Regions from separate parts of the Metabacillus schmidteae genome, predicted to be linked through region 1. Evidence: predicted binding sites of a transcription regulator. Region 1 holds the regulator's gene; each other region holds the start of a gene.

Region 1 (6,420 bases):
CTCTTTTAATTTCAAGTACGAAGTTTAAAATTTTTATAAGAATTTCCAACTTGTCTATTAATTATCTACTTTTGGTGAGTGCGCTACCAAAATTGAACACTTCACCATTTTGTCTCATTCTTAAGTGGTATCATACATAGGATGACAATAGGGTATGGTACAATAAAATCTGACATGTGATTAAACGGCTAAAGTTCGTGCTTTACTTAGGAGGTTTACATGAAAAAGCATTATTGGTTTATTATTATTGCCTATATGATTCTCCAGTTAACAGGTTATCTAGGTATTCAGTTATTGAACATATTAAATATCGGGGAGACTAATGCAGAGAGGTTTGCCTTTTGGACCATCTTTAGCTTTACACTTACACTCTTAATTATTCTTTATCTATTAAGAAATGAACGTCATGCAGAGAACCGCTTTCGCGGGGAACCGGCTTCTGTTGGAGCATCCGTTGCTTGGGCTATTATCGGGTTCTTCATGGCTATTTTTGTACAAGGGTTAGCTGCTAATATTGAGGTCAATATTTTCGGGGTGGATCCGGGTTCTGAAAATACCCAAAGAATTGTAAATATGATTGAGCTCTTTCCATTAGTTATACTTGTTACATCTATTATAGGCCCGATTCTGGAGGAAATTATATTCCGTAAAATCCTATTTGGCGTACTATATACAAGAACAAACTTTTTTATTGCAGCATTGATAAGTTCACTCATCTTTTCTCTCTTACACGGTGAACCACAGCATGTATTATTGTATGGTTCTATGGGCTTTACCTTTGCTTTTCTTTATGTGAAAACGAAGCGTATTCTCGTTCCCATCTTTGCACATGTTTCGATGAACACAATGGTTGTAGTGATTCAAACTGTTTTCAGAGACGACATTGAGAAAATGATGGAGCAAATGGAACAAATGGAGCAATTGCAGGTTATAATTGGAGGCTTTTTAACATGAGAACAAACCCTATCTCTATGGCTATTTTTTATTTGATCATGGGGTTGATATTTATCTATTTAGCGATTAACAGTGCAAAAAATGGCATTTTCACTTTCCCGACAATTCTATTGATGCTCATTGCAACCTTTGATATTGGTGTTGCCATTAGAATGTTTCGTTTATCTCGAAAAATCAAAAAAATGAACAATAAAAAATGAGACTAGCGGTAGTCTCATTTTTTATTTTCTTCTTCAAATCTTAATTTTTGCGATTTTCTATAGGTTAATCTTGATACCCAAATACTAATTTCGTATAAAATGAATAAAGGTATAGACACCATTAAATGTGAAGCTAATTCTGGAGGTGTTATAAGAGCTGCGATCACTAATAACACAAAATAGGCATATTTACGTACCTTTGATAAAAACATCGGTGTAACGATTCCTAATCTTGTTAAGAACATAATAACAACCGGTAATTGAAAGAGTAATCCAAATGGGAGCGTTAATTGAATTAAAAAGGTAAAGTATTCATTAATACCAATTACCTGATTTACATCCAGATCATTCGAAATTCTTTCCATAAAATCAATAACAAATGGAAAAAGAATAAAGTATGAAAACGACAGACCTAACAAGAACAGAAAAACTGAGAGTGGTATATAACTTAACGTTACTTTTCTTTCTTTTTCATGTAAGCCTGGGCTAATAAAAGACCAGAGCTGATATAAAATGATTGGCGATGTAATAACAAAGGCAATAATGAATGCAAATTTCATATAGACCATTAATGGATCTGTAAGATTAAATGAATTTAATGTTAATGATTTTGCTTCATCAGTATGCTGTAAATATTTAATAATCGGTCCTGAAAGTAAAAAACCGCCAATAACAGCTATGAAAAAGAAAACGACAATAATAACGAGTCGTTTTCTTAGTTCTGTTATATGTTCAATGACCGACATTTCATCTTGTCTCATATCGGGTTTCATCCTATCTTACTTAACTTCTTCCTTATTCTTTTGCTTAGCATCTTGATCATCATCGTCATCATCAGCTAAGCCTTTCGTAGCATTTTTAAACTCTCGTAATGTGTTACCGGCAGCTTTTCCTAACTGTGGTAATTTCTTTGGTCCAAAAATAAGGAGTGCAACAAAAACGATTAATAAAAGGCTTCCGATACCTACTGTTGGCATAAAATCCATCTCCTATGTTTGTTATTATTTTTCATCATTCGGATAATGCTTTAAAAAGTAGACAAGTGACTGAAGTTCGACCGCTAAATCAATATGATGTATTCTAATATCATCAGGGACATTAATTCTAGCCGGTGTAAAATTTAAGATTCCTTTAATTCCTTTTGTAACCAGACGATCTGTAATTGATTGTGCAACCGCAGCTGGTACTGTTAAAATGGCCACTGTTACATCCTCGGGAAGCTGTGCTTCAAGATCATCTAAATGAATAACAGGAACTCCACCAATTTCCGTCCCAACCTTTTCTTCCGCTACATCAAATGCCAAAGAAATCACAGTATTATTATTCTTTGTAAAATTATAATGTAGGAAAGCAGTACCTAAGTTACCTACTCCAATTAAACATACCTTTGTTGTTTCATCTTGATCTAGTGTTTTTCTAAAAAAGGATAACAAATAATTCACATTATAACCATATCCTTTTTTTCCTAATGCTCCAAAATATGAGAAATCTCTTCGAATCGTAGCAGAATCTACCTTCACAGCATCACTTAGCTCAGCCGAAGAAACACGCTGCTTCCCTGATGAGTGTAAATTTTTTAAAAAACGGTAATATAAAGGCAATCTCTTAGCAGTTGCCTGTGGTATTTTCGTTTGGTCTATATTCAATCTGATCCCTCACATTCACACAAACAAACAATAATATTTCTCACATATTATTGTCATCTTTCTTTTCTTAAAAAATCACAGCTTTTACCACCCGTTTTTTCAACTAAATAGGTTTCCCCTATGATCATACCTTTGTCAACGGCTTTACACATGTCATAAACAGTCAGTGCTGTAATGCTTGCAGCGGTTAACGCTTCCATTTCAACACCTGTACTTCCTTTTGTTTTGACAGTAACAGAAATACATAATGTGTAATTAGGTTCATTTACTTTCCAATCAAATTCAACATTTACACCTTTAATTGAAATTGGATGACACATCGGAATAACATTTGATGTTTGTTTAGCAGCCATAATCCCCGCTATTTGAGCAACAGATAAAACATCACCCTTGCCAATCTCATGATTCGTGATTTTCTTATAAACTTCTTCGGTGACAGTTATGCTTGTTTTAGCATGAGCTGTTCTAACTGTTTCTTCTTTAGCAGAAATATCAACCATTTTCGCTCTGCCTTGTTCATTAAAATGAGTAAACTCTGACATATACAGTTCCCCTTATACCTAGACTATACACTATTTTTTTGTATCTGTCTTTATTGTGATATTTAATAGATTTGGATTTGTTTTACTTATGAAGGACGTTTTTCTCGGGATCTCCTTGACTTTTGTCTTTGATCTTCCTTATGAAAGACACTTCCCTCGGGATCTCGCTGACTTTTGTCTTTCATCCTCCTTATGAAAGACTTTTTCCACTGAATTTTCCAATTAGAACCTGTCACTGTTGCCTATAAGGGTCTTATTACGCTACACTAAAAGCATTAGTAGAGGTGAAAAACAATGATATTGTTACAGATAAATCAGCTTAGTAAATATTTCGGTGCTGAACCTATTTTATCGAATATTAAGCTGGAAGTACAAACAAGAGATAAAATTGCTCTCGTTGGCCGAAATGGGGCTGGGAAATCAACTCTTTTAAAAATAATCTCTGGTGCCATATCTTATGATTCCGGTGAGATTATAAAACCGAAGGATGTTTCTATTGGTTATTTGGCCCAGGATACTGGATTAGAATCACAATTATCAATTTGGCTTGAGATGAATTTAGTTTTTAAGCATTTAAAATCAATGGAAGAAGAGATGCGGACACTTGAGCAACGAATGGCAACTGTTGATCCTAATAGTGAAGCTCAAAGGTTTGAACAACTTTTAAAAGAATACGATACACTTCAAGTGAAATTTAAAGAGGAAGGCGGTTATCAGTATGAAGCCGATATTCGTTCCGTCCTTCATGGATTAGGATTCAGCAACTTTGATCCGGAAACGAAAATTTCTTCTTTAAGTGGTGGCCAAAAAACACGATTAGCCTTGGGTAAGTTGTTGTTAACGAAACCAGATCTTTTGATTTTGGATGAGCCGACAAACCACCTTGATATCGAAACCTTAACTTGGTTAGAACAATACCTACAAAACTATCCTGGTGCTGTATTGATTGTTTCACATGATCGATATTTCCTCGATAAAATTGTCACTCAGGTTTATGAAATTAGCAGAAAAACGAGCATTAGGTATATTGGAAATTATAGCAGCTACTTACAACAAAAAGCTGAAAACTATGAAAAAGAAGTAAAAAGCTTTGAAAGACAGCAAGAAGAAGTCGCTAAACTCAAGGATTTTATTCAACGTAATTTAGCCAGAGCCTCCACAACAAAGCTTGCACAAAGCCGCAGAAAAAAGCTGGAGAAAATGGAGCTCATGAGTAAACCCCTTGGAGATGAAAAATCAGCAAGCTTTCAGTTTGATATTGAAAGACAAAGTGGAAATGATGTGTTAAAAGCATCAGATATCTCTGTTTCCTATGACAAACTACATCCTATCATTTCAAATATTTCTTTTTCGATTTCAAGAGGTGATAGTATAGCCCTTGTTGGTCCAAATGGTATTGGAAAGTCAACCTTGTTAAAGTCGATTGTCCAAAAGCTTGATGCATTAACTGGTAGCTTTTCTTTAGGATCACATGTACAAATTGGTTATTATGATCAACAGCAGGCTGATTTAACATCAAATAAGCGCGTGTTGGACGAGCTTTGGGATGAATATCCACAGAAAACGGAAAAAGAAATTCGAACTGTTCTTGGTAACTTTCTATTTTCAGGTGATGATGTACTAAAGCCTGTTTCAACACTAAGCGGTGGAGAAAAAGCAAGATTAGCCCTTTCTAAGCTTATGCTGCAAAAAGCGAATTTCCTTATTCTTGATGAACCAACAAACCATCTTGATTTAGATAGTAAAGAAATTTTGGAAAATGCTTTGATCGATTTCCCTGGTACCATCCTATTTGTTTCACATGATCGTTACTTTATAAATCGCATTGCGACAAAAGTCTTTGAATTATCAAGTCATACTATAACCGAATACTTAGGTGACTATGATTATTTTATTACAAAAAAAGAAGAAAAATTAGAGTTTGAAAGACTTGAGAAAGAAGAACAAGAGGATATTTCTCAAAAAAGCAGTTCTATCACTTCAGAAGGAAAACGTAACTATCAGCAGGAAAAAGAACTTAAGAAGCTCGAACGACAAAAGCAACGAAGAATTGAGGAAATCGAGCAAAGCATTAGTGAGATTGAAGAGAAAATCGAAGAGAATGAGGCCCTGCTTTGTGATCCATCTGTATATCAAGATCATGAGCAAGTACAAAAAATTAATACAGAAAATGAACAGCTGAATTCTGAGTTAGAACAACTAATGACTGAATGGGAACAATTACATTAAAACAGCGAACTTTTCGCTGTTTTTTTGTTGCGTCAATTTGTCCACTCGTTGCTTCGTTCTCTTACCTTATCTCAAAGTGAAAGAGAATTGAATTCGACAAACTTCTTCACAACCCCAATAGATAAAAAAAATGTTATGCACAATCCACTCTTTTATCCACATGAAAAATCCTGTATTTTCAACATATCAACAGACTTATGCACATTATCCACAAAATTAGGTTTATTTATCCAAGTTATACACATAGCGTTTTTCGTTGATTTGACAGCATTTTTACTAACTTTACACAATTCTACAAAAAACAGTGAACATCCTGTGGATAACTTTATTTTAAAACTAATTTCAATGAACTTTGACTAATTTACTTTGAAAAACAATAATTTTGTCGAAAAATAACGAAAAATAGGACAGAACCTCATTCAGTTCTGTCCTATTTTTTATGTTTAATATGAATGTAGCTCTAGACCGGGGTTAGCATTAAGTGCTAAATCACTTCTAATGCCCTTTTCAAATAAAATACTTCCAGCTGCAGCAATCATTGCTGCATTATCCGTACATAGCGATAACGGCGGAATAATTAACTCTACCTCTTCTTTACTAGAGAATTCTTTTTCTAATGCAGCTCGTAGACCTTTATTTGCTGCTACTCCACCTGCTAATAATAATTGCTTTACTTTATATTTATCCACAGCTTGGGCAGTTTTTGTTACTAATACATCTACAACACTTGCTTGAAAACTCGCAGCAACATCCTTTGGATCAAGCTCGAGGCCTTTTTGCTTAGCATTGTGTAAAGTATTAATAACCGCTGACTTAAGACCACTAAAGCTAAAGTCAAAAGAGCCTTCA
Region 2 (6,420 bases), 430 kb from region 1:
AGCTTAAAAGTGGAAAAGAATATGAAAATCTTTATGCATCAGCCGTAGCAAGGGCAGAAGCAGACTGGATTGTTGGCTTAAACGCAACACGTGCGCTCACAACCAAATACAATGCACAGCTATCTTCAGGACGTGTCCAAACACCAACATTAGCGATGATTGCTCAGCGCGAGGAAGAAATCCGAAGCTTTAAGCCTAAGAAATTTTATGGAATCAAAGCTGTAACCGAGAAGGGACTATCATTCACCTGGCAGGATGCAAAGACAAACGATACGAAATCATTTGATGCCGAATCGATTGATAGAAAGCTCGGTCAGCTAAAAGGAAAAGAGACCAAGATAGTCAATGTGAAGGTTACGCCTAAAAAGACATATTCGCCTGCTCTTTACGATTTAACCGAGCTGCAACGAGATGCAAATAAGCGGTTTGGTTATTCAGCAAAAGAAACACTTTCCATTATGCAAAAGCTCTATGAACAGCATAAAGTGTTAACATATCCACGAACAGATTCACGCTATATTACAAGCGACATTGTAGCAACCTTAAAGGATCGCCTTGAAGCGTGCCGGATCAAACCATATGCACCAGCTATTGCAAAGATTTTAAGCAAGCCTATTAAAGCAAATAAATCATTCGTAGATGATCAAAAGGTATCAGATCACCACGCCATCATTCCGACAGAAGAATCTGTACCATTAAGTGCATTATCAGATAAAGAACGGAAAATCTATGACCTTGTCGTTAAACGTTTTGTTGCTGTTCTTTCACCTGCTTATCAATATGAACAAACAGTTGTGACAGCTAAAATTGGTGATGAATCGTTTTTGGCAAAGGGAAAGCGTGTCATCTCTCCAGGCTGGAAAGAAGTATACAGTGACCATGTAGACGAAGACAGTGAAGATGATCAAACACTTCCAGCTTTATCAGAAGGTGATACGTTTTCGTTAAGAGCTATCTCCAAAACAACTGGAGAAACAAAGCCGCCTGCCAGATTCAATGAAGCAACACTACTTTCAGCTATGGAAAATCCAACAAAATACATGGCAGGTGAAAGCAAGGATCTGATTAAAACGATTGGGGAAACAGGCGGACTTGGAACCGTTGCAACAAGAGCTGATATTATTGAAAAGCTGTATAGTAGTTTTTTAATAGAGAAAAAAGGCAAAGAACTCTTCATTACATCAAAGGGTAAGCAGCTTTTAACGTTGGTTCCAGAAGAATTAAAGTCACCTGTTCTCACAGCAGAATGGGAGCAAAAGCTAACGAAAATTTCCAAAGGTGCTCTACCAAAACAAGTCTTTTTAAACGAAATGAAGCAATATGCGAAAGAAGTAGTAAATGAAATAAAAAATAGTGAACAGAAATTTAAGCACGATAATCTGACAGGAAGCAAGTGCCCTGAATGTGGCAAACTAATGCTGGAAGTAAACGGAAAGAAAGGTAAAATGCATGTTTGCCAGGATCGTGAATGCGGTTATCGAAAAGGTATCTCAAAGGTGACAAATGCCCGCTGTCCAAATTGTCACAAAAAGTTAGAGTTACGAGGCCAAGGAGAAGGTCAACTATTTGTTTGTAAATGCGGCCACCGCGAAAAAATGTCTACCTTCCAGGAAAGACGTAAAAAGAATCAAAATAGTAAGGTATCAAAACGTGAAGTCTCAAATTACATGAAAAAGCAAGATGATAACTTTTCAAATAACGCATTAGCAGATGCGTTAGCAAAGTTGAATCTTAAAGAATAACAACTGTGAAACGCTAAAGATAAGGAAGATCCAACGTGCCAATTATTAAAACAGATATGTTTATATATGCACCGCGCAACATTTGCTTTGATGTTGCGCGTGATATCGATATTCATACCGAGTCCACAAGCCAAACAAATGAACGTGCCATCGGTGGTGTAACAAGCGGTCTCATCGGACTGAACGAAACCGTCACCTGGGAAGCTGTACACTTTGGGGTTAAGCAAAACCTAACCGTTCGAATCACTGAATTCGACTTCCCTAACCGTTTCGTCGACGAAATGGAAAAAGGAGCCTTCAAACGTTTTTACCACGTACACGAATTTATTGAAAAAGAAACCGGCACTCTTATGGTCGACACATTCGACTACACCTCCCCGTTCGGCATTATTGGAAAGCTTGCGGACCGACTGTTTTTAGAGCAGTATATGAAAGAATTTTTAATTAAGAGAAATCGGTATATTAAGAAGATTGCTGAAGAGAGAGTGGGCCGCTGAATGCGGTCTTTTTGAATTGGACTAGTAATAAATGTAAGCAAAATGTGTCGAATGGTAGATTATCATTTATCCATAAAAAGTAAGAAATAACCCCCAAACAATCCTTTATCTATCCATGTAAGCAATATTATTTCCAAAAAAGTGAACGTTTTATGAAGAAACTATTACAAAATCGTGATCAACCGTTGAACGTTACATGACAAAAATTAAAAAATATACCTTTCAGGTTTGTCCTCTGCTATGATGTGGGTATTGAATTACGTGTTACTCGCGTATATGTGAGTTTCACTATGTTCATTTCTTCACAAAAGCAATTCACAACATTTTAGCTAGTGGTTAGTCAAACTAACTATAGTATAGATCCTAGTGTGTCTATGCATAAAGGAAAGGAGTACTTTTATGAAATTAAAATGGTCTTTGTTTGCGATTATGTTAACAATTGCTGCTGTTTTATCTGGATGTGAGCCGTTATTGGTTTTGGATCCAAAGGGGCCTCAGGCTGAAAGACTAGCAAGTGACATTCTGTTAACAATGGGTATTATGCTATTTATTGTTCTTGTTGTATTTGGACTTTTAATTTACATGCTAGTAAAATATCGTGCTTCTAAGCAGCCTGATGATTATGAGCCGCCTCATATTCACGGGAATGTATGGGTTGAAACGATTTGTGTTGGTGTACCAATTTTAATTGTTGCTTATCTTTCTTTTGTATCTGTTCAAAGTAACTATATTGTAGAGGCAAAGCCGGAAGGCTACGGAGATAAAGAGCCTTTAGTTGTGTATGCATCATCTTCTGATTGGAAATGGCATTTTAGCTATCCTGAAGAAAATATTGAAACAGTTAACTACTTATATATACCAACTGATCGTCCGCTTGAATTTAAATTGTATTCACACGGACCGATTACAAGCTTCTGGATTCCGCAGCTTGGTGGACAGAAGTATGCGATGAATGATCACGTTACAACACTTCATTTAGCTGCAGATGCACCAGGTGAGTATATGGGCCGTAACTCTAACTTTAGTGGTGCTGGATTTGCTGAAAATACATTTAATGTAACAGCGATGTCTCAGGAAGAATTTGATGAGTGGGTTGATGAAGTAAAAGAAACAGCTGACCCTCTTACAAAAGATGAATTTTCAGAGCTGTTAGAACCAGGTCATCTTGGGCAGTTAACATATACTGGAACTCATTTAGAGTTCTCACCTCCGAATGAACATCATCATGGTGAAGCTGAGGAAGAAGAAGCTTCTGATGCAGAAACTGAGGAATCTCACGATGATCATTCAGAACATGAAGACATGTCTCAATCAGAGCATGAACACATGAATCATTAAAATTTGGCTTATCACTAAGCTTAACTTGTTCTAATGAAGAAAAACTTGTCCGTTAAACATTTTCTTCTTTACAAATAATTCATTTCCGAAAGGAGTCACAAACGTATGGATTTCTTTGATCGTTTTGCCGTACCTCATCCAAGTTTTGCGATCTATGCAGCAATGGTTGCGATTGGATTAACAACGATTGCAATCCTTGCTGGATTAACATACTTTAAAAAATGGGGTTATTTATGGCGTGAATGGTTAACGACTGTTGACCATAAACGTATCGGTATTATGTATTTAATTTCTGCGTTAGTTATGTTATTCCGCGGTGGCGTTGACGCGATTATGTTGCGTGCACAGCTTGCCGTTCCTGATAATACATTACTAGATTCACAGCATTATAATGAGATTTTTACAACTCATGGTGTTGTTATGATTCTATTTATGGCAATGCCATTTATCATGTTCTTCATGAACTTAGTTGTTCCACTGCAAATTGGAGCACGTGATGTTGCATTTCCACGTCTGAATGCTTTAAGCTTCTGGTTGTTCTTTATGGGAGCTATGTTATTTAACATTTCATTCGTTGTCGGTGGATCACCTGATGCAGGTTGGACTTCATATTTCCCACTGGCTAGTGAGGAATTCAGTAAATCTGTCGGAACGAATTATTATATGATTGCGATACAGATCGCCGGAATCGGAACCCTGCTTACGGGTATTAACTTTATTACGACGATCATGAAAATGAGAGCACCTGGTATGACATTAATGAAAATGCCAATGTTCACTTGGTCTGCGCTTATTGCAAACTTAATTATCGTATTTGCTTTCCCTGTATTAACAGTTGCACTTGCAATGGGAACAATGGATCGTCTATTTGGAACCCACTTCTTTACGATCGATAACGGTGGTATGGATATGCTTTGGGCGAACTTGTTCTGGGTTTGGGGACATCCTGAAGTATATATCTTGATTTTACCGGCATTCGGTCTTTATAGTGAGATTATTTCAACATTCTCAGGTCGTAACCTATATGGCTACAAGTCAATGGTTTGGTCAATGGTGTTAATTTCTCTTCTTTCTTTCTTAGTATGGGCGCATCACTTCTTTACAATGGGTCAAGGTGCGTTTACAAACAGTATTTTCTCTATTACAACAATGGCGATTGCTGTACCGACTGGGGTTAAGATCTTTAACTGGTTGTTCACACTGCGAAAAGGTAAAATTCGTATGACAACGCCAATGCTTTATTCAATGCTATTCATCCCGCTTTTCACATTAGGTGGGGTAACAGGGGTTATGCTTGCAATGTCTGCAGCTGACTACCAATACCATAATACAATGTTCTTAGTTGCTCACTTCCACAATGTTATTATTCCTGGTGTAGTGTACGCTATGCTTGCTGGATTAACATATTACTGGCCGAAAATGTTCGGCTTTATGTTGAACGAAAGAATTGGGAAATGGACAGCGTGGTTACTTTCTATCGGTTTCGTCCTAGCATTTATCCCAATGTATATTACTGGTTTAGACGGTCAAGTACGTCGTAGCTTCACATATTCAGAAGCAACTGGATTTGGTCCATTAAATATGGTGTCATTTATCGGTGCCGGAATTATGATGATCGGTTTTGCGTTAATCGCTTATAACATCTATTACAGCATTCGTTATGCACCAAGAAATATCGGTTCAGATCCTTGGGATGCACGTACACTTGAGTGGGCTACACACACTCCAGTTCCAGAGTACAACTTTGCAATTGTACCTGAAGTGAAAACAAGCGAAGCATTCTGGGATGCGAAGAAACACGGTCATGAACTATTCAAAGGTGAATATAAGAAAATTCATATGCCTAATAACAGTGGTATGCCATTCATTATGAGTTGTTTCTTCTTTGTATGGGGCTTCTCGCTGATCTTTAGCTTATGGATTCCAGCTATTATAACAACAATTGGGATTTTCGTATTTATGACACTTCGTTCGTTCGAAAAAGATCATGGTCGATATATTCCTGTTAAAGAAATTGAAGAAACTGAATCAGAATTGCGAGGTGCTTAAACATGAAAATTGATAACTCGCTTCCACTTGAATATAGTACAGAAGAAAATCAATTAAAGATCTTTGGATTTTGGATTTTCCTTGGTGCGGAAATCATGCTTTTCGCAACACTTTTCGCAACTTACTTTACATTATATAATCGTACAGGATCAGGTCCTGACGGAGCAGAAATCTTCGTTATCACGCCTGTTATTCTTGAGACACTTTTACTTTTAACAAGTAGTTTTACGATCGGTCTTGGTATCCATGCCATGCGTCTTGGTAGAGTAAAGGCAATGATTAATTTCTTTGTCGTGACACTTATTTTAGGATTAGGGTTCTTAGGTATTGAGATATATGAATTTATTCATTATGCTCATGAGGGAGCAGGTATTGGAGTAAGTGGCTTTACGTCAATTTTATTAACGACATTAGGAACGCACGGTGCCCACGTAACACTAGGGTTTTTCTGGGGATTATTTATTGTAATGCAAGTGAAAAAACGTGGATTAACTCCAGAAACAGCAAATAAGTCGTTTATCTTTTCACTTTATTGGCACTTCCTAGATGTAGTTTGGATCTTTATCTTTAGCTTCATCTATCTGAAAGGAATGATGTAAACATGAGCGAATTATTTCCGCTTAAACAAGTTATGGGATTTGTTTTTTCATTAGTCCTTACAGTCGTTGCACTTGGTGTTTACTTCTTTGATATGTCGTTTCCGGTAGGGATGACTGTACTTCTTGTAACAGCATTCATACAAGCAGGTCTTCAGCTTGTTGTCTTCATGCACGCAGGTGAAACGGAAGACAGAG
Region 3 (6,420 bases), 550 kb from region 1:
CAATCGCTTTAATACCAGTTTGAAGTGGTTCATGAACTGATTTACGATCCATAACACCAGGTGCCGGAGCTTCAATTGGACGAGTTTTTGTTGTTTCAATAGGACCTAAGCCATCAACAGGTTGTCCTAATGAGTTAACTACACGACCGATTAATGCTTCACCTACAGGAACCTCCATGATACGTCCTGTACGACGAACTTCGTCACCTTCACGGATATCTGTGAAAGGTCCTAAAATAATAATACCAACGTTATTTTCCTCAAGGTTCTGAGCCATACCCATAACGCCGTTTGCGAATTCTACAAGCTCACCAGCCATGACATTGTCGAGGCCATGAGCACGAGCGATACCATCCCCAACTTGGATAACAGTACCAACATCGCTTACTTTTATATCAGACTGATAGTTTTCAATTTGCTTTTTTATAAGCGCACTAATTTCTTCAGCTTTGATGCTCATGAGTTTCACCCCTATCTACGATCTGTTTGCGACCAATTGTCGCTCTATACGTTCAAGCTTACCACTAATACTACCATCATAAATGCGATTACCAATACGTAGCTTTACGCCTCCGATTAGCTTAGAGTCTACAACGTTATTCAGGCGAAGAGACGTCTTGCCGATCTTTTTCGCGAAAGAAGTGGAAATGGCAGATAATTCACTATCTGTAAGCGGGCGGACAGAATAAACAATCGCATCCTCTGTTCCACGGGCTTCATTTGCACTTTGTACAAAGTAATCGACAATTTCAGATACTACGTCGATACGATGACGGTCAATTAAGAGATACAATGTATTCACAACCTGCTGTGACAGGCCGGAGAATGCTTCCTTTACAATTGACTTCTTCGCTTCATTTGTAACTTTTGGATGGTTAAATACATTTATAAGTTCTTGATTCGTTGTAAATACTTCTTTTACAACGAGCAATTCGTTTTCGATTTGATCGATTACATTTTGTTCCTTTGCAAGTTGAAAAAGAGCTACTGCATAACGTTTCGCAACGATTCCTTTGCTCATCGACCTTCGCCTACCTCATTGATGTAGTCATTGATCAATTTCTCTTGCTCTTGTTCATTCAACTCTTTTTCGATTACTTTAGATGCAATTAATACGGATAATGATGCAACCTGCTCGCGTAATGCTGCCACAGCCTGCTCTTTTTCCTGCTCGATTTCTTTAAGTGCTGAATCTTTTAAACGACCAGCTTCAGAACGAGCTGCTTGGATAATATCTTCTTTCTGCTGCTCACCAAGCTTTTTCGCATTTTCCACAAGAGCTTGAGCTTCCAGGCGTGCTTGTTTTAATAACTCACGCTGTTCTTCTACTAGCTTTTGTGCTTCTTTATTTCTTTCTTCAGAACTGTTAATTTCATTCGCAATATGGTCTTCACGTTGCTTCATCATGTTCATAACTGGTCCAAATGCATACTTACCTAGCAATGCAAGAAGAATTAAGAACATAATAAGCTGGAATACGATATCACCTGTATTAAGGCCGCCCGTAGTCGCACCTACTGCAAGATCAAAAGTTAACATAGCTCGGTTTCACTCCCTTCAAGAGTTCCATGATGGGTAAGTAGTTCACGGCTTCCGATGAACGTCGTATTTCTGCGTCAGCTCCTTCGTCAGCATCCTCACGTACGGACGTACGCTGCGGTGCTTCCTCAGTCGCTTCCTTGATCTACTCGTTCCTCGAAACCCTCTTATTTTGTACATAGTTTTACAGAAAACTAATTAATGACTAATATTTGCGCATAAAGCAATGGCGAAGGTTCGCTTTGAATGATCTTCGCCATATGAAAACATGTTTATTATCGAATTATGATCCCATTACGATGAATGCGATAACTACCGCGATGATTGGAATCGCCTCAACTAATGCTACCCCGATGAACATTGTAGTTTGTAATTTACCTTGCGCTTCAGGTTGACGCGCAATACCCTCTACTGTACGAGATACGATAAGACCGTTACCAATACCAGCACCTAGTGCCGCTAAACCAATTGCAATTGCAGCTGCTAATAAACCCATGTTAAATTTCCTCCTTTAAATGTATGAAAAATAGTATTCCTTTTGTTTTAGTTCAAGTGAACTGAACATATATTGATTAATGGTCATGGCTCACTTTGTGTGCCATATACACCATCGTTAACATAGTGAAGATAAATGCCTGGATTGCACCAACAAAGATACTAAATCCTTGCCATGCCAACATTGGAATTGCTGCGATAATAGAACCGAGAATTCCGCTTCCAATACTTTCAGCATAACCGCTTGTTCCTAGACTAACAAGCAAGCCTAGAAGAATTTCACCTGCAAAAATGTTCCCGTAAAGACGAAGACCAAGCGTTAATGTGTTCGCAAATTCCTCAATAATCTTAAGTGGGAACATAAATGGCATCGGTCTTAAAAAGTCCTTACCATATTCAGATGCACCCTTCATCTTAATTCCGTAGTAGTGTGTTAACGCTACTACTAAAATAGCAAGTGTTAATGTAATGGCAGGATCTGCAGTTGGAGATTTCCACCATAAATCATGACCTACAACGATGGCGAAAGGTAACCCCAGCATGTTTGATACAAACACATACATTAAGAGTGTAATCCCCAGCGTTAAAAAACGTCCGCCTGTTTGCCAATCCATTGTGCTGCCGATAATGTTTTTAACAAAATCAACAACCCATTCAATGAAATTCTGCATACCTGTCGGCTTCATCGCTAATTTGCGTGTTGCAGCAAATGCGATGATAAAAACGATTAAACTAGCAATCGTAATCATTAGTACATTTGATAAATTAAAAGTAAGACCTAAAAATTCCCTCACAGGAGCTCCGTGACCCAATAGATTCACCTCTCTTCCCAGCTAAGCGCGTGAATGTTGAATAACATAATCTATCATAATAACGACATACATCGTCATTAATCCAATAATGACACTAATTAAATCTAAATAATCAGGAAACTTCAGTGCGAAAAATACAGCTACCCCGGCGGCTGCCATTCTAGACGTCGTTCCTAATGAACCTGCTTTCCGCCCTTCATCTAATGCGCGTCCAAACTGCTTGTGCTTTCTGACCATAATCCACAGATTGTAAAGTGTTATGCATGTCCCAAGAAGCAATCCCAGAAATACTGACTGATACTCTGTAAAGCCCCACCCTAAAACGTATAAGGCAAGCAGATAAAATATGTACTTTCTATATCTTTGAAACATCAGTTGCATATCAGACATGAAATAGTTAATCTCCTGAGAAATAGTGGTGGACTAATTTCAGCATGGCGTAAACTCCAGCAGCTAGTCCTAGCAGAAGGCCTAAGATCAAAAACAGAGGCTCTGTTTTTACGTAACTGTCAATCCATTTCCCAGCAAAAACACCTATTAAAATAGAGCCAACTAATTGGGAAAGGATAGCTGACATGAGGCCCATCGCATGAAGTGGATGGCGTTTTTTTTGTCGCATTTTATAAATCCTTTATCTTGATTTATGAACGGATTTAGGGGGTGAAACATGGGATTTTTATGATTTTGTAAACCTTATCATCATACCCTCGTATAGCATACAATAGCGTATAAATGATGTCAATCTGTTTAAAGTTAAAATGTTCACAATCCACTCAAATCCTCACAATTCGTTCACATTTAAACGCTTACTCACTCTTGACTTATTATATAAACTTAATTATTCACCAAGTAAAATATCTGATTCCAAATAATTTTCTTGTCCACCTTTCTTTGCAAATATAATCGCTTTGTAATCTCCCAGAGGTACCTTTATATCTTCTGCTTTTATTTCTCCGCCAATTAATCCCCGCGGCGCTTTCTGAAACCAATCCAGGAAGCCAACAAATCGTAATGAATCCCGTTCATACAAAGCAATTCCAGCTTCATCTGCCCCACCTGGTAAATACATTTGATAAGCGAAAACATTAGGTTTGTCACCGTAAGTAAATTCAAAGCCCATAATTCTAGGATAGTTCGGCTCGTCTATAACATAGGCATAAGGAATTTCATGTGTATGCTCATTCTGATGGATTGTGAGCCATCCTTCATATATCCCTTGTTTCATTTGATTCGGTGTAATATCAACACCAACTTCAACCTGCTTCTTTTCTCCCGGCTTAATCGTAACCTTTTCAGGCAGCACCCATCTGATGCCGGGTTTATTTTTAGGTGTTTGAAATATAACTGTTTTTTCTACCTTAGATTGGTTATCTATAATAACCTTTTCTGTTTTTTTCGTTCTAGGATGGTTTGTATCAAATTGACCGAATGAAAGAGCACCGGGATAGATGAGCACCTCGGCTTCAATCGCTTGTTTGACATTTATTCTTCCGGCCCCTTGTTGATTTGGGGCTAATTTTCCACCTTTATTATCTAGTAATGTTGTCGCTGTGTTCATGAGAGACGCTTTTATTTGTGCCGGTGTCCAATCCGGATGGGCTTGTTTAATAAGTGCGCAGGCTCCTGCGACATGTGGTGCAGCCATGCTTGTTCCATGTAATGATAAATAACCATCGGGCACTGTGCTATCAATTGCTACTCCCGGTGCAACAACATCCGGTTTTATCGCCCATGTCGTTGTGACAGGTCCTCTTGAACTGAAATCTGCCAGCTTATCTTCCTCTTTTTTATAGATTGTTCTAATTGAAGGATTTTGTTTAATTCGTTTTTTTATAGCCAAACCATCTTCCTTCGAAATGGAGGCAGCTGCAAAATCTAACGGAATTTCGAGTGAACCTGCAAAGTTTCCTTTCATATTATTAAAAATGAGAGCAGCCTTTGCACCATGCTTTTTTGCGTTTAACACTTTTTCTGTAAAAGGAATTTTCCCTCTTTCAATAAGAGCTATTTTCCCTTTTATCGATTCATTGAAGTCTTCTTCACGACCTAAGCCAACATACTCGATTTCATCTAAAGATTTTAATTCCCATGGTTTTGCCCCCTGCAATGAGTGAATGGGAATCTCTTTTTTTAACCCGGCTACAGATAAATAAGGCAGATAAATAGGTGGTGAAGATGCTCCTACTGTTATTGCCATGGAAGATGTTCCCGGAGATCCAACTGTCCAAAATTCAGGACCTGAATTCCCACTTGAGGTGACAGCCACAATCCCCGCTTCAACTGCCCGGTTAAGTGCCAGGCTTGTTGGCCAATCCGGTCCGTTCACATTATTTCCTAATGACAAATTAATAATATCGACTTTATCTTTTATCGCACGATCAATGGCTGCGATTACTTGATCTGAGGTGCCCATTCCACCTGGACCTAATGCCCGGTAGACATAAATTTCAGCTTCCGGTGCCATACCTCTGAGCTTTCCGTTTGCCGCGATAATTCCAGCCACATGTGTACCATGAATCGTTCCCTGTCCTCTTGCATTTGAAGTCTCCATGGGATCTTCATCTCCATCAATCACATCGTAGCCCCCGGCATAATTGCGGTGTAGATCAGGATGTTCATAATCAATGCCTGTGTCAATAACAGCAACCTTGACCCCTTCACCTGTTAAACGGTGATCACCAGAGTCAAACAAGCCGCGCACCTCTTCACCTCCTATAAACGGAACACTTTCATTTATTTGCGAGGCATAGGATACGATCGGGCTCGAATGGATCACAGCTTGATTTTCTTTTATCTTGTTTAGCTCTTTAACAGGACCTTCTATTGAAAAACCGTGAAACACATGGTGATAGGTTTGATAAATGTCGACATATGGATTGTTAGCTACTAATTCATTTATCCTTTCAAACTCTTCTTCTTTTACAATGACCATAATTTTTTGGATTTCATCCTTATCCACTTCCGGAAGTGGTGGCCGGTTCGGAAACGTGATACCTTGTACAGGTTGACATAATAAGAAACTAACGAAAAGGAGAATGCACATTCTAAATTTCATTCCCATCTTGTTCCACCTCCATTTTTAGTTTGTTCCTTCTTACCCATAAACATGCAAAAAGAGGATTGCCCACATATAGGAGCAATCCTCTTTCCACATTATTTTGTTCCGTACAATCTGTCACCAGCGTCACCTAAGCCAGGGACGATATAGCCGTGATCATTTAGTTTTTCATCAAGTGCCGCGATGTAAATATCAACATCAGGATGTGCTTCCTTTACCACTTCAACACCTTCTGGAGCGGCAATTAAACACATGAATTTAATGTTTTTTGCTCCGCGCTTTTTCAAGCTATTAATAGCTTCAACAGCTGATCCGCCTGTTGCTAACATTGGATCTACTACGATTAATTCACGTTCCTCTATATCAGAAGGAAGCTTTACGTAGTATTCAACAGGTTGTAATGTTTCCGGATCACGATATAGCCCAACATGTCCAACTTTAGCAGCCGGGATTAATTTCAAAATTCCGTCTACCATTCCAAGTCCTGCACGAAGAATCGGGATGATTCCTAGTTTC

Evidence for each region. Region 1 encodes Rex, which represses fermentation and respiration genes when NADH is low (regulators of the CRP and FNR family bind a similar motif). Its sites were predicted from a motif close to TTGTGAAATATTTCACAA; they were not measured.
Region 2: a site for Rex is predicted at 2,530-2,547, ahead of qoxA (cytochrome aa3 quinol oxidase subunit II). Genes of this name have one in related genera too.
Region 3: a site for Rex is predicted at 3,597-3,614, ahead of HWV59_RS00105 (AtpZ/AtpI family protein). Genes of this name have one in related genera too.

What each region holds. Positions count from the first base shown of each region.
Region 1 is NZ_CAESCH010000001.1:568,125-574,544, reverse strand. It holds gene HWV59_RS02900 (CPBP family intramembrane glutamic endopeptidase) at 220-954, shown strand; gene HWV59_RS02895 (YdiK family protein) at 951-1,154, shown strand; gene tatC (twin-arginine translocase subunit TatC) at 1,169-1,915, opposite strand; gene HWV59_RS02885 (twin-arginine translocase TatA/TatE family subunit) at 1,934-2,131, opposite strand; gene HWV59_RS02880 (redox-sensing transcriptional repressor Rex) at 2,156-2,800, opposite strand; gene moaC (cyclic pyranopterin monophosphate synthase MoaC) at 2,854-3,342, opposite strand; gene HWV59_RS02870 (ABC-F family ATP-binding cassette domain-containing protein) at 3,637-5,571, shown strand; gene tsaD (tRNA (adenosine(37)-N6)-threonylcarbamoyltransferase complex transferase subunit TsaD) at 6,015-6,420, opposite strand, start outside.
Region 2 is NZ_CAESCH010000001.1:133,393-139,812, reverse strand. It holds gene HWV59_RS00665 (DNA topoisomerase III) at 1-1,742, shown strand, start outside; gene HWV59_RS00660 (SRPBCC family protein) at 1,799-2,239, shown strand; gene qoxA (cytochrome aa3 quinol oxidase subunit II) at 2,639-3,577, shown strand; gene qoxB (cytochrome aa3 quinol oxidase subunit I) at 3,683-5,626, shown strand; gene qoxC (cytochrome aa3 quinol oxidase subunit III) at 5,629-6,225, shown strand; gene qoxD (cytochrome aa3 quinol oxidase subunit IV) at 6,228-6,420, shown strand, end outside.
Region 3 is NZ_CAESCH010000001.1:13,509-19,928, forward strand. It holds gene atpA (F0F1 ATP synthase subunit alpha) at 1-460, opposite strand, end outside; gene HWV59_RS00080 (F0F1 ATP synthase subunit delta) at 476-1,021, opposite strand; gene atpF (F0F1 ATP synthase subunit B) at 1,018-1,539, opposite strand; gene atpE (F0F1 ATP synthase subunit C) at 1,823-2,035, opposite strand; gene atpB (F0F1 ATP synthase subunit A) at 2,112-2,846, opposite strand; gene HWV59_RS00100 (ATP synthase subunit I) at 2,868-3,236, opposite strand; gene HWV59_RS00105 (AtpZ/AtpI family protein) at 3,244-3,465, opposite strand; gene HWV59_RS26940 (S8 family serine peptidase) at 3,685-5,907, opposite strand; gene upp (uracil phosphoribosyltransferase) at 6,000-6,420, opposite strand, start outside.